DNA from 4 places in the Rahnella variigena genome. Region 2 is predicted to be linked to each of the others. Evidence: predicted binding sites of a transcription regulator. Region 2 holds the regulator's gene; each other region holds the start of a gene.
The links. Region 2 encodes PhoB, which activates phosphate uptake and scavenging genes when phosphate is short. Its sites were predicted from a motif close to CTGTCATAAAACTGNCNNAT; they were not measured.

Region 1 (3,177 bases), 120 kb from region 2:
GACGGGCCAGCTGCACAAAGGCTTCCGACGAGTTAACGATGTGGCACGGCACGCTGCCCGGCGACAAATCGAAGTTCTGTTGCAGGAACGCCTGATGCATATCGTCCAGATGGTCAAACGCCACTGCAGGCGCTTTCAGCAAAGCGGAGCGGGTGACGCCGTTCGGGAAATAGCGATCCGCAAAGGGCCTGGAACCGACAAACAAATAGTCGAGGGCACCCAGCTGATCCACAAGACAACTCGGCAGCGGCTGTGGCTGAATACTCACCGCACCGACCACTTCACCGCGACGCAGACGTTCCTGCGTGCGCGTTTCATCTTCCACCTGCAAATTCAGACGGATAGGCGAATCGACCAGTACCGATTTCAGCGCCGGTAACAGCCAGGTCGCCAGACTGTCGGCGTTCACCGCCAGTGAAAGCAGCAGCGGCGTATCGTTGCTTTCATTATTGCTGTCACTGCCCAGCCACTCTTCTTCCAGCAATTCCACCTGATGCAGTAATGCCAGTAATTTCTGACCCTGCTCGGTCGGACGAGGCGGCACGGTACGCACCAGCAAAGGCTGGCCGAACAAATTTTCCAGTTGTTTAATGCGCTGAGAGACCGCCGATTGAGTGATGCAAAGCTTCTGTGCGGCGCGCTCAAAACCGCGCTCGCGGATCACCGCGTCCAGTGCCTGCAGCGTTCTATAGTCCGGGCGTTTCATCGGAGTTCTGTCCCTTAGATTTAATTTTATCCGAACACTATGCCACAGATTGTCAGGATTTGTGGTGAGGAAAATCTTTGTGTTTGCTGCACAATTGCACTTAATAAGTGTGATCTGGCTGCGGTGATGTTTATCCATATTGGCGGGACATGCTTTATAATCACCGGCACTATTCGTTACATCGAAGCATTCACGCCACTTTCGTGTTATCAGACAGAGAAGCCATTATGACGCAGGAAGAATTGAAAAAAGCAGTCGGCTGGGCCGCACTGGATTACGTCACGCCGGGCACCATTGTCGGTGTCGGTACCGGATCCACCGCCGCACATTTCATTGACGCACTGGGTTCCATCAAAGGCCAGATTGAAGGCGCGGTTTCCAGCTCCGACGCCTCTACCGCAAAACTGAAAAGCTTAGGCATCCACGTTTTCGACAGCAATGAAGTGGACTCGCTGGATGTGTATGTTGATGGCGCGGATGAAATCAACGGCGCAATGCAGATGATCAAAGGCGGCGGTGCAGCGCTGACCCGCGAAAAAATCATTGCGGCGATTGCCAAAAAATTCATCTGTATCGTGGATGCTTCCAAGCAGGTTGATGTGCTGGGTAAATTCCCGCTGCCGGTAGAAGTGATCCCGATGGCGCGCTCTTATGTTGCGCGTGAACTGGTGAAACTCGGCGGTCTGCCGGAGTACCGTCAGAATGTCCTGACCGACAACGGCAACGTGATCCTCGACGTGCATAACCTGAGCATTATAGATGCCATCGCGCTGGAAAATAAGATCAACGGGATCGCCGGTGTCGTGACCGTCGGCCTGTTTGCTAACCGTGGTGCTGACGTGGCGCTGGTCGGCACTTCTGAAGGCGTTAAAACTGTTAAGCTGAAATAATCCAGCGATAAGCAGAAGATCTGGCTGCTCAGATAAAAGCAGCCAGACACACTCCTGTCATAACACAATGTTATGAAGATGATAATTTTCTGGCTGAATCATCTTTTCTTCAAAAGCCTTAATTTGGTGACTTATGTCACATTCCTGAAATTCTCCTCCTGAACGTCTGGCTCCATAAAATCTAACCAGCATGAAATGCTGAAAACCCTCTGGCGAGGTGAGCCTTCTGCTGCCTGTCAGGCAATCGTTTGTATTGATGATGGCGGATTTTTTGTTATGTTGACTGTGAGCAGTCACCTAGCAGTTCGATTTCAGCCAGAAAAATATAGGGTCGGGAAATGGCAAAAGTATCACTTGAGAAAGACAAGATTAAATTTTTGTTAGTGGAAGGCGTCCACCAAAGTGCGGTTGATACACTCCGTGCCGCGGGCTACACCAATATTGAATTTCACAAAGGTGCTTTAGATACGGAGTCGCTGAAAGAATCGATCCGTGATGCGCACTTTGTTGGACTCCGATCGCGTACTCAGCTGACTGAAGAAGTGTTCCAGGCAGCCGAAAAACTGGTGGCTGTTGGGTGTTTCTGTATCGGGACTAATCAGGTGGATCTGAAAGCGGCGACCCGTCGCGGTATTCCGGTCTTCAACGCACCGTTCTCCAATACCCGTTCGGTTGCCGAAATGGTGCTGGGCGAAATGCTGCTGATGATGCGTGGCATTCCTGAAGCTAACGCCAAGGCGCACCGCGGTATCTGGAACAAACTGGCTGTCGGCTCGTTTGAAGCGCGCGGTAAACGTCTGGGTATCATCGGTTACGGCCACATTGGTACGCAGCTGGGGATTCTGGCGGAAAGCCTGGGGATGCGCGTCTTCTATTATGACATTGAAAGCAAGCTGCCTTTGGGCAACGCGCAGCCGATTGCCACACTGGAAGAATTGCTCAATACCAGCGACGTCGTCACGCTGCATGTGCCGGAAACAGCCGGAACCAAAGACATGATTTCTGAAGTGCAGCTGGCGCAGATGAAGCCGGGCGCACTGCTGATCAACGCCTCACGCGGTACGGTCATCGACATCCCTGCGCTGTGCAATGCGCTGCGTAACAAACATCTTTCCGGTGCGGCTATCGACGTCTTCCCGGAAGAACCGGCGACTAACAGCGACCCGTTCAATTCTCCGCTGTGTGAATTCGACAACGTATTGCTGACGCCGCACATCGGCGGTTCGACGATGGAAGCGCAGGAAGGTATTGGTCTGGAAGTCGCAGGCAAACTGGCGAAGTACTCTGACAATGGTTCAACACTGTCAGCGGTTAACTTCCCTGAAGCTTCTCTGCCGGCACACACCGAGAAAGCCAGCCGTCTGCTGCATATCCACGAAAATCGTCCGGGTGTGCTGACCAGCATCAACCAGATTTTTGCGGAACAGGGTATCAACATTGCTGCGCAGTACCTGCAAACCAGCCCTGAAATCGGTTATGTGGTGATTGATGCAGAAACGGATATCAACACGCTGACCACTGCGCTGCAACTGATGAAGGCCATTCCGGGCACTATCCGCGCACGTTTGCTGTACTGATTAC
Region 2 (3,177 bases):
GTGACCTGTTCAACAACCTGCGCAAACAGCGTGCGCATCCGCGCCTGACGCGGTTCGTCAGGATCCGGTTCCAGTGCCAGCCGTCTTTCAAAGACGTCACTGACACTCAGTTCGCTGAGTGTCTCTTTCTCCTGTTGCTCAATGCTGTTGATACGCTGTTCTTTACTGCGGCGTAAAAGCACCACTTCTACCGGCAGATCTTCCGTCAGCGCCTGAATGCGGCGCTGAATATCACTGAGATAATCTTGCGTGGCGACTTCAATATCCAGCCAGGCCGGTTTGGCCGGATCGCCGCCTTCGAACTGCGCCAGTTGTTTTTCGATTTCTGCCAGCGAGCCTTTGATTATCTGCATCGGCTGGAAAACGGGAATTTCCAGCGTGTCGATGGCGTTGAGCGTCGCGCCGTCGAAATCGAGTAAGTACACACTTTTGGCTTTACTCAGTTCGTCAAAACTCAGTGCAATCGGCGAACCGCTGTAACGGATATGTTCGGTTTTGGCGACGCACTGTGCGCGGTGAATATGACCAAGTGCCACGTAATCGACCGGCGGAAACGCCTGCGCCGGGAAGGCATCGAGTGTGCCGATATAGATGTCGCGCACGGAATCGGAGGTGCTGACGCCAACCGTGGTCAGATGGCCGGTAGCAATGATCGGTAGCGAAACGCCGAGTTCGTCGCGTTTGGTCTGCGCGGCCTGCCACAACGCGTCATAATGCGTGGCGATGGCTTCCTGTAATGCCAGCTGTTTGTCGCTGCCGGATTGTCCCGCCTGACTGGCGAGCAAATCCCGCGGACGTAAAAACGGAATAGCGCAAAGTACCGCGCCCGGTTTTCCGTCACGCTGGTTGAGCACTAAAATCTGTTCAGAGAGGTTTTCGCCGACGGTCGCAATCACCCGCGTATTCAGGCAGGAAAGCAGCTCACGTGATTCATTTAATGTCGCGACAGAATCGTGATTTCCGGCCAGCACCACCAGCTGACAGCCGGTTTGTTGCAACTCGACGACGAAGCGATTGTAAAGCTCGCGGGCATAGCTGGGTGGCGAACCGGTATCGAATATATCGCCTGCCACAATCACGGCATCTACCTGATGTTGCTGCACCTGACCGGTCAGCCAGCGCAAAAATGCCTGATGTTCGGCGGCGCGGCTTTTGGTGAAAAAGTACTGGCCGAGGTGCCAGTCTGACGTGTGGATCAGGCGCATGAGACTCCCGTATGGATCCTGGATGACGACAATGGGGCAAAGTATAAACGTCGGCGGGGGACGCTGTCCCCGATAAATCGGACCAATTTCAGCGAGATGGCAGCTGAATAGAAGAAATGTATCTGTCATATTTGACTGTAATGAACCATCCTTTCTATTCATAAATCTGTCACAAAACTGACGCATAATGGCGCCCGCAATCAAATAAAAGATCGCTAACCTATTGGCAGGACCTACGATGGCAAGACGTATATTGGTGGTTGAAGACGAAGCTCCAATCCGTGAAATGGTGTGTTTTGTACTGGAACAGAATGGCTATCAGGCAGTAGAAGCTGAAGATTTTGATTCAGCCGTTGGCCAGCTGGTAGAACCTTACCCTGAACTTATCCTGCTCGACTGGATGTTACCCGGCGGTTCCGGTATTCAGTTTATCAAACATCTCAAACGTGAAGCACTGACCCGCGAAATTCCGGTGATGATGCTGACCGCCCGCGGTGAAGAAGAAGACAGGGTGCGCGGCCTGGAAGTCGGTGCCGATGATTACATCACCAAACCGTTTTCTCCAAAAGAACTGGTTGCACGTATTAAAGCCGTGATGCGCCGCATCTCGCCAATGGCGGTGGAAGAAGTGATCGACATGCAGGGTTTAAGCCTGGATCCGTCGTCTCACCGTGTGATGGCCAACGAGCAGGCGCTCGATATGGGGCCGACCGAATTTAAATTATTGCACTTCTTTATGACCCACTCCGAACGTGTTTACAGCCGCGAACAGTTGCTCAATAACGTCTGGGGCACTAACGTTTATGTGGAAGATCGCACGGTAGACGTGCATATTCGTCGTTTACGTAAAGCGCTGGAAACCAGTGGACATGACAGAATGATCCAGACTGTTCGTGGAACCGGATACCGTTTTTCAACGCGTTATTGAGTCCCCACAGCGGAGAATCTGTGTGCTAGAACGTTTGTCATGGAAACGATTGGCCGGTGAATTCTTTCTCTTTTGCCTGCCCGCGTTAATCCTCGGTATCTTCGTCGGCCATTTCGGCTGGCTCCTCTTTGCGTCGCTGCTGGCGGCGCTGGGCTGGAATTATTACAACCAGCTCAAACTCTCTCACTGGCTGTGGCTTGACCGCAGCATAACCCCGCCGAATGGCCGCTGGAGCTGGGAGCCTCTGTTTTACGGGCTGAACCAGATGCAGATGCGTAACCGCCGTCGCCGTCGTGAATTAGGTCAGCTCATCAAACGTTTCCGCAGCGGTGCCGAATCATTACCCGATGCGGTGGTATTGACGACGGAAGAGGGCAATATTTTCTGGTGTAACGGACTGGCGCAAGATTTGCTCGGTTTCCGCTGGCCGGAGGATAACGGACAACACATCTTTAACCTGCTGCGTTATCCCGAGTTTCGTACCTGGATCCAGACCCGTGATTTCAGCCGTGCCCTGAATTTGCAACTCAATAACGAGCATTACGTCGAGTTTCGCGTGATGCCTTATTCCGAAGGGCAACTGCTGATGGTGGCGCGTGATGTTACGCAGATGCGTCAGCTCGAAGGTGCGCGTCGTAACTTCTTCGCTAACGTTAGTCATGAACTGAGAACCCCGCTGACTGTATTGCAGGGATATCTGGAAATGATGGAAGACGCCAAACTGGAAGAGCCGTTTCGTACCAAAGCGCTGGACACCATGCAGGAACAGACGCGGCGCATGGACGGGCTGGTCAAGCAACTGCTGACACTGTCAAAAATCGAAGCATCAGCAAATATCGATATGCAGGAGAAAGTCGATATTCCGGTGATGCTCGGCATGCTGGAGCGCGAAGTGCAATCTTTAAGCGGTGGCCGTCACGAAGTGGTGTTCCGTGTAAACGAGAAACTGAAGGTCTTTGGCAATGAAGATCAGTTACGCAGCGCGGTGTCGAATCTGGTGTACAACGCCGTCAACCACACCCCGGCGGGGACGCGGATAGAAGT
Region 3 (3,177 bases), 350 kb from region 2:
TGCTTAATACCATGTCTACTTTCTTACCTAATAATCCCTGAATAACACCGGAGTAATCAGAGGAATTACGCAGTTTGGTATCCACGTTTAATTCTTTATCGAAGAAATCTTTTACACACTGATTATCGCCGATTTGCTGAGTGGCATTCTGACCGCCCAGAATACCCAAATTCAATTCTTTAGGCGCATCTTCTGCCATGCTGTGCATCGCGGTAAAAGAACCTGCTACGAAAACTGCCAGACGTAATAACTTCTTCATGTATTGATGACCTTGTGTAGATTGAGAGAAAGTAGAAATAAGCACTGCAAAATAAATAACGTTATTGTTTAACTGTTTATGGCTTCGTGTTCTTCACCGTATAACTGTTGCAAAATACCGTCAGTTAACTGATCCGGATGACCGTCGAAAATAATTTGCCCTTTAGCGATACCGATAACCCGGGTGCAATAATCTTTCACCAGTTCGACCGAGTGCAGGTTGACCATCACGGCTATATTTTCTTCACTGACTTTTTTCAGCGCATTCATGATGCGCAACGTATTTTTCGGATCCAGCGACGCAACAGGTTCATCGGCCAGCAGAATTTTCGGGTTCTGCATCAGGGCACGACAAATCGCCACACGTTGCATCTGACCACCGGAGAGATTTTCAGCACGCTGCAACGCATGCGGCAGCATATGCAGCCACTCGAGCAGAGAAATCGCGCGGGCACGGTCTTCGTCGTCAAACTGGTTGAAGAAAGATTTGAATGTTGAGGTATGACTCAGACGGCCCAGCAACACGTTAGTCAGCACATCCAGACGAGGAACCAGACAAAAATCCTGGAAAATCATCCCGCAACCCGAGCGCCAGCGACGCAACGCTTTGCCGGTCAGCCCGGCCAATTGCTGTTGTTCACCATTTTCGTAATGACACACTACGCTGCCATCGGTAAGCGGAATGGTACCGTTGAGTACGTGTAACAGAGTGGATTTACCTGCGCCGGACCGGCCAATCACCGCCACGAACTCACCCGCGTGCAGATCAAAATTGATGTCATTCAGGACGCGCTGACCTGATTTATAAGATTTCACCAGGCCTTTCACGTCCAGAACTTTGTTCAAATGCTGTGGCCCGGCCTGAGGATATTCAGCCTGTGCCAGCTTAAGTTGAGCTTGCGCCATGATGCTGTCTCTCGGTTGCTTTCATAATCTGGCGTTCATTAAGCGCGAGTTATATGACACATCAATGACGATTTAATGGACAGCACATGACAAAAATGCAACAGATTAAGTGAAATTACCTAACGGATATCCCGAATGGGGTTTAACTTAATAAGTATCATTTAAGTCTATGATTAGATGGCAACGCATTTAAAAAGGAAGATGAAATGGATAATCAGTCACTCATCGCCACGCTCAAAGAGATTGCTGGCAGCCGTCATGTTCTGACCGGAGACAGCAACACTGAGCGCTACCGCAAAGGATTTCGTTCAGGTGGCGGCAAAGCACTGGCCGTGGTATTTCCCCAAACGCTGCTGCAACAATGGCAATTGCTCAAAGCCTGTATCGCCGCCGATAAGATTGTCATTATGCAGGCCGCTAATACCGGGCTGACCGAAGGCTCAACGCCCAGCGGTGATGATTATGACCGCGATATCGTCATTTTCAGTACCCTCAAACTTGATCAAATTCAGTTGCTCGACGGTGGCCATCAGGTAATCGGCTTCCCCGGCAGTACGCTCTATAAGCTGGAGAAAATCCTCAAACCTTATAACCGTGAACCGCATTCGGTAATTGGCTCGTCGTGCATCGGTGCATCGGTTGTCGGAGGGATTTGCAACAACTCCGGCGGATCGCTGGTGAAACGCGGTCCGGCCTATACCGAAATGGCGCTTTATGCGCAGATCGACGCACAGGGTGAATTACGTCTGATTAACCATCTGGGTATTAATCTTGGCGAAACGCCGGAAGAAATACTGACGCGTCTGGAAAAAGCTGATTATCTGGAAAGTGACATACTGCACGATCAGCGTCTGGCATCTGACCATGATTATGCTGCGCGGGTGCGTGAAGTGGACGCTGATACGCCATCGCGTTTTAATGCCGATGAGCGGCGTCTGTTTGAAGCCTCGGGTTGTGCGGGAAAACTGGCCGTGTTCGCCGTGCGTCTGGATACTTTTCCGGCTGAAACTCAGCAGCAGGTATTTTATATTGGCACCAATGACACGGCAGTGCTGACTGAATTACGCCGTCAGATCCTGCGTGATTTTGCGAACCTGCCGGTGGCCGGTGAATACATGCATCGCGATATTTTCGATATCACTGAAGTCTACGGCAAAGACACTTTCATGATGATCGATAAGCTTGGTACCGACAAAATGCCGGACATGTTTACCGCGAAAGGGAAATTTGATGCGCATGCCAGTAAAGTCCCTTTCCTGCCGAAAAACTTCAGCGACCGCGTAATGCAATGCCTGAGCAAAGCCCTGCCGAATCACCTTCCACCTCGCATGAAGCAGTACCGTGACCGGTTTGAACATCACTTACTGCTGAAAATGTCCGGCCCTGGAATTGATGAGGCACGTACATTTCTGACGCGTTTCTTCAGTGATGGTCAGGGTGATTTCTTTATCTGCTCGGCTGACGAAGGCAAAAAAGCTTTCCTGCACCGTTTCGCCGCTGCAGGTGCTGCGGTGCGTTATCACGCGGTACATGAAAAAGAAGTGGAGGATATTCTGGCGCTGGATATTGCACTGCGCCGTAATGACCGCGACTGGTTCGAAACATTGCCGGAAGATATCGACAATCAGCTGGTGGCAAAACTGTATTACGGCCATTTCATGTGCCACGTTTTCCATCAGGATTACATCGTCAAAAAAGGCGCGAACAGCAAGGCACTGAAACACCGGATGCTTGAATTGCTCGACGCCAAAGGCGCGGAATATCCGGCAGAGCATAACGTCGGACATCTGTATCTGGCAAAACCGCATCTGAAAGAGTTCTACCGGCAGGCCGACCCGACCAACAGCTTCAATCCGGGGATCGGGAAAACCAGTAAGATGAAAAACTGGCAGGAATAATGTCCTTCAAAAGGCAAATGGCGTAGTCGGCGCAGGCAGTTTGTTCCCGGACAGCGCGGCGGCTCTGCAGCGTACATAAAGTACGTGAGGAAGCCGAGCACTGCCCGGGGGCAAA
Region 4 (3,177 bases), 890 kb from region 2:
GCATCGCCCGTGCGGTGGTGAACAAGCCTGCGGTGCTGCTGGCGGATGAACCGACCGGTAACCTCGATGGCGAATTGTCGGAAGGCATTTTGCGTCTGTTCGAAGAATTTAACCGCGTCGGCGTCACCGTCCTGATGGCGACGCATGATGTGGGTCTGATTGCCCGTCGTAATTACCGCACGCTGACGCTGAGTCAGGGGCGTATGTCGGGAGGGGTGTACTAATGGCGAACAGTCCGAACCCGGCGAAAACTGCAAAAAGCGCCCGCGCTGCAAAAAGCAAAGCGTTGCAGGGTGGCTGGCGCGAACAGTGGCGTTATGCGTGGATGAACGCGCTGGCTGACATGCTGCGTCAGCCGCTGGCAACACTGCTCACGGTGATGGTCATCGCGATTTCCCTGACGCTGCCGAGTGTCTGTTATCTGGTGTGGAAAAACGTCAGTACCGCGGCTGAACAGTGGTATCCGACGCCGCAGCTGACCGTGTATCTCGACAAAGCGCTGGATGATGACGCCGCAGAAAACGTGGTGAAAACCCTCAAAACCGAAGCGGGCGTAGATAAAGTTAATTATCTGTCCCGTGAAGAAGCGATGGGCGAGTTCCGCAACTGGTCTGGCTTTGGCGGCGCAATGGACATGCTGGAGCAAAACCCGCTGCCAGCGGTGGCTATCATCACGCCTAAAATGAATTTCCAGGATTCTGCGACACTCAACACCTTGCGCGACCGCGTGGCGGCCGTACATGGCGTGGATGAAGTGCGTATGGATGACAGCTGGTTTGCCCGTCTTGCGGCGCTGACCGGTCTGGTCGGGCAGATTGCGGCGATGATCGGCGTGCTGATGGTGATCGCCGTCTTCCTGGTTATTGGTAACAGTGTGCGACTGAGCATCTTCAGCCGACGCGATACCATCAACGTCATGAAGCTGATTGGCGCGACCGACGGGTTCATTCTCAGACCGTTCCTGAACGGCGGCGCGATGCTCGGTTTCACTGGCGCATTGTTGTCGCTGATCCTCTCGGAAGTGCTGGTGCTGCGCCTTGAGAGCGTAGTGACCCAGGTGGCGCAGGTGTTCGGTACCACCTTTGACCTGCACGGTTTGGGCTGGGATGAAAGCCTGCTGCTGCTGATCGTGTCCGCGATGATTGGCTGGATTGCAGCCTGGCTGGCGACGGTTCAACATTTACGGCGATTTACACCACAGTAGCGATAATTTGCTATAATGTTCCCCTGCTGCTCAGTCTTTGTGTACAGGGGAACAGCCGATTCTTGCTATATCGTCCCATCATTTTCCTGCTTCCCCTGCAATGGCACAAATTCACTATCCAATAGTCAGTGTGTCACATACAGTCATCAGACTGTTGAATCTGTCCGTGAACTTTATGTAAAATTCGTGGTCGTAGAGCAGCGAATATGAAGGGCTCGGCGTTGCTTTGTTGTCGCCCCTTAAGGCCAGCAACGTAGCGGTATCATCCCGCAGCAACGTGGTATAAAACCTGCATTACGTCATACATGAGAGGCTTGAATGACCAAAGAAATGCGCACTTTAGCATTAGTACCCCAAGGTAGCCTGGAAGCCTATGTTCGGGCCGCCAATGCCTATCCTATGCTCACCGCAGAGGAAGAACGGGCGCTGGCTGAACGGCTGCATTACGACGGTGACCTGGAAGCAGCGAAAGAGCTGATCCTGTCTCACCTGCGCTTTGTTGCTCACATTGCCCGCAACTATTCAGGTTACGGTTTGCCACAGGCAGACCTTATCCAGGAAGGGAATATCGGCCTGATGAAAGCGGTTCGCCGTTTTAATCCGGAAGTCGGTGTGCGTCTGGTGTCCTTTGCCGTGCATTGGATCAAAGCAGAAATTCACGAATATGTGCTGCGTAACTGGCGCATCGTGAAAGTCGCCACCACTAAAGCGCAGCGTAAGCTGTTCTTTAACCTGCGTAAAAACAAACAGCGTCTGGGCTGGTTCAGCCACGACGAAGTAGAGCACGTTGCCCGCGAACTGGGTGTAACCAGCAAAGATGTGCTGGAAATGGAATCACGCATGGCCGCACAGGACATGACGTTTGATCCGACCCCGGACGATGAACCACGCGACGGCGCTGCGATGGCACCGATGCTGTATCTGCAAGACAAGAGTTCTGACTTTGCAGAAACCATCGAAGAAGATAACTGGGATCAGGACGCGACAGACAAACTTTCCTCTGCAATGGAAGGTCTGGATGAGCGCAGCCAGGATATCATTCGTGCCCGCTGGTTAGACGACGAAAACAAATCGACTCTGCAGGAGCTTGCCGATAAATACGGTGTATCCGCAGAACGTGTTCGTCAGCTGGAAAAGAACGCGATGAAAAAACTGCGTGTGGCAATCGAAGCCTGATAAACGCAGTTTCCGAAGTGAAAAAGCGACCTTTATGGTCGCTTTTTTTATGCCTGAAATTCCCCTCTGAACGCCCCTGTTAATTCCAGCATACTGGAATTACTCTGAATATTTTCCCTTCTAAATCATCTGGTTATTCCAGTATGTTGGAATATTCAACTTTATAGAGAACTCAATCACAGAGGATCACAAGCGTCCTGTCGTCTGCTCATTTTTGCCTCTATAACTTGTCCATCTCAACAGAATGGATTCCAGCATGATGGAATTAATCGCTAAATCAAAAGTTCCGGCACTGACGCGCGCCGTCGCCATTCTCGACATCATTTTCCGGCAGGGACAGTGCAACGCGAACCAGCTGGTCAGTGAACTGGGGATGCCCAAAAGCACCGTGTATCTGCTGCTGGAGGAACTGAAAAATCAGCGTTTAGTTACCCAGTCTAATTCCGGTAACTACCGCCTCGGGCTCAGATTGCTGGAGCTGGGCAGTCAGGTTTCCCGCCAGCTCGATTTGCGCAATGTCGCACTCCCGCATCTGAAAGCACTGATGCACGACACCGGGCTGCTCTGCCATCTCGGCGTGCTGGACGGGGATACGCCGATTTATCTGATCAAAGTCGAAAGCCAGTCGAATATTCAGGTTCGCACCTGGGAAGGAAAACGCCTGTCTCTGTGCCGCTCTTCGCTGGGCAAATGCCTGCTGACCTGGTGCGGTCGTGAACGTCAGGACGCACTGATTGCTGCACTGGAATTCAGCCCGGTATTGCCCAACTCGCTGACCAGTGCTCAGCAGCTGCGCA

Region 1: serA (phosphoglycerate dehydrogenase) is a predicted target of PhoB. The motif match lies at 1,651-1,670, and genes of this name have one in related genera.
Region 3: phnC (phosphonate ABC transporter ATP-binding protein) is a predicted target of PhoB. The motif match lies at 1,205-1,224, and genes of this name have one in related genera.
Region 4: rpoH (RNA polymerase sigma factor RpoH) is a predicted target of PhoB. The motif match lies at 1,345-1,364, and genes of this name have one in related genera.

What each region holds. Positions count from the first base shown of each region.
Region 1 covers NZ_NSDJ01000001.1:1,750,180-1,753,356, forward strand. The annotation lists gene CKQ54_RS07990 (LysR family transcriptional regulator ArgP) at 1-706, opposite strand, end outside; gene rpiA (ribose-5-phosphate isomerase RpiA) at 934-1,596, shown strand; gene serA (phosphoglycerate dehydrogenase) at 1,935-3,173, shown strand.
Region 2 covers NZ_NSDJ01000001.1:1,866,281-1,869,457, forward strand. The annotation lists gene sbcD (exonuclease subunit SbcD) at 1-1,205, opposite strand, end outside; gene phoB (phosphate response regulator transcription factor PhoB) at 1,444-2,133, shown strand; gene phoR (phosphate regulon sensor histidine kinase PhoR) at 2,156-3,177, shown strand, end outside.
Region 3 covers NZ_NSDJ01000001.1:2,221,187-2,224,363, reverse strand. The annotation lists gene phnD (phosphonate ABC transporter substrate-binding protein) at 1-259, opposite strand, end outside; gene phnC (phosphonate ABC transporter ATP-binding protein) at 328-1,164, opposite strand; gene dld (D-lactate dehydrogenase) at 1,371-3,062, shown strand.
Region 4 covers NZ_NSDJ01000001.1:975,254-978,430, forward strand. The annotation lists gene ftsE (cell division ATP-binding protein FtsE) at 1-224, shown strand, start outside; gene ftsX (permease-like cell division protein FtsX) at 224-1,204, shown strand; gene rpoH (RNA polymerase sigma factor RpoH) at 1,523-2,380, shown strand; gene CKQ54_RS04535 (IclR family transcriptional regulator) at 2,637-3,177, shown strand, end outside.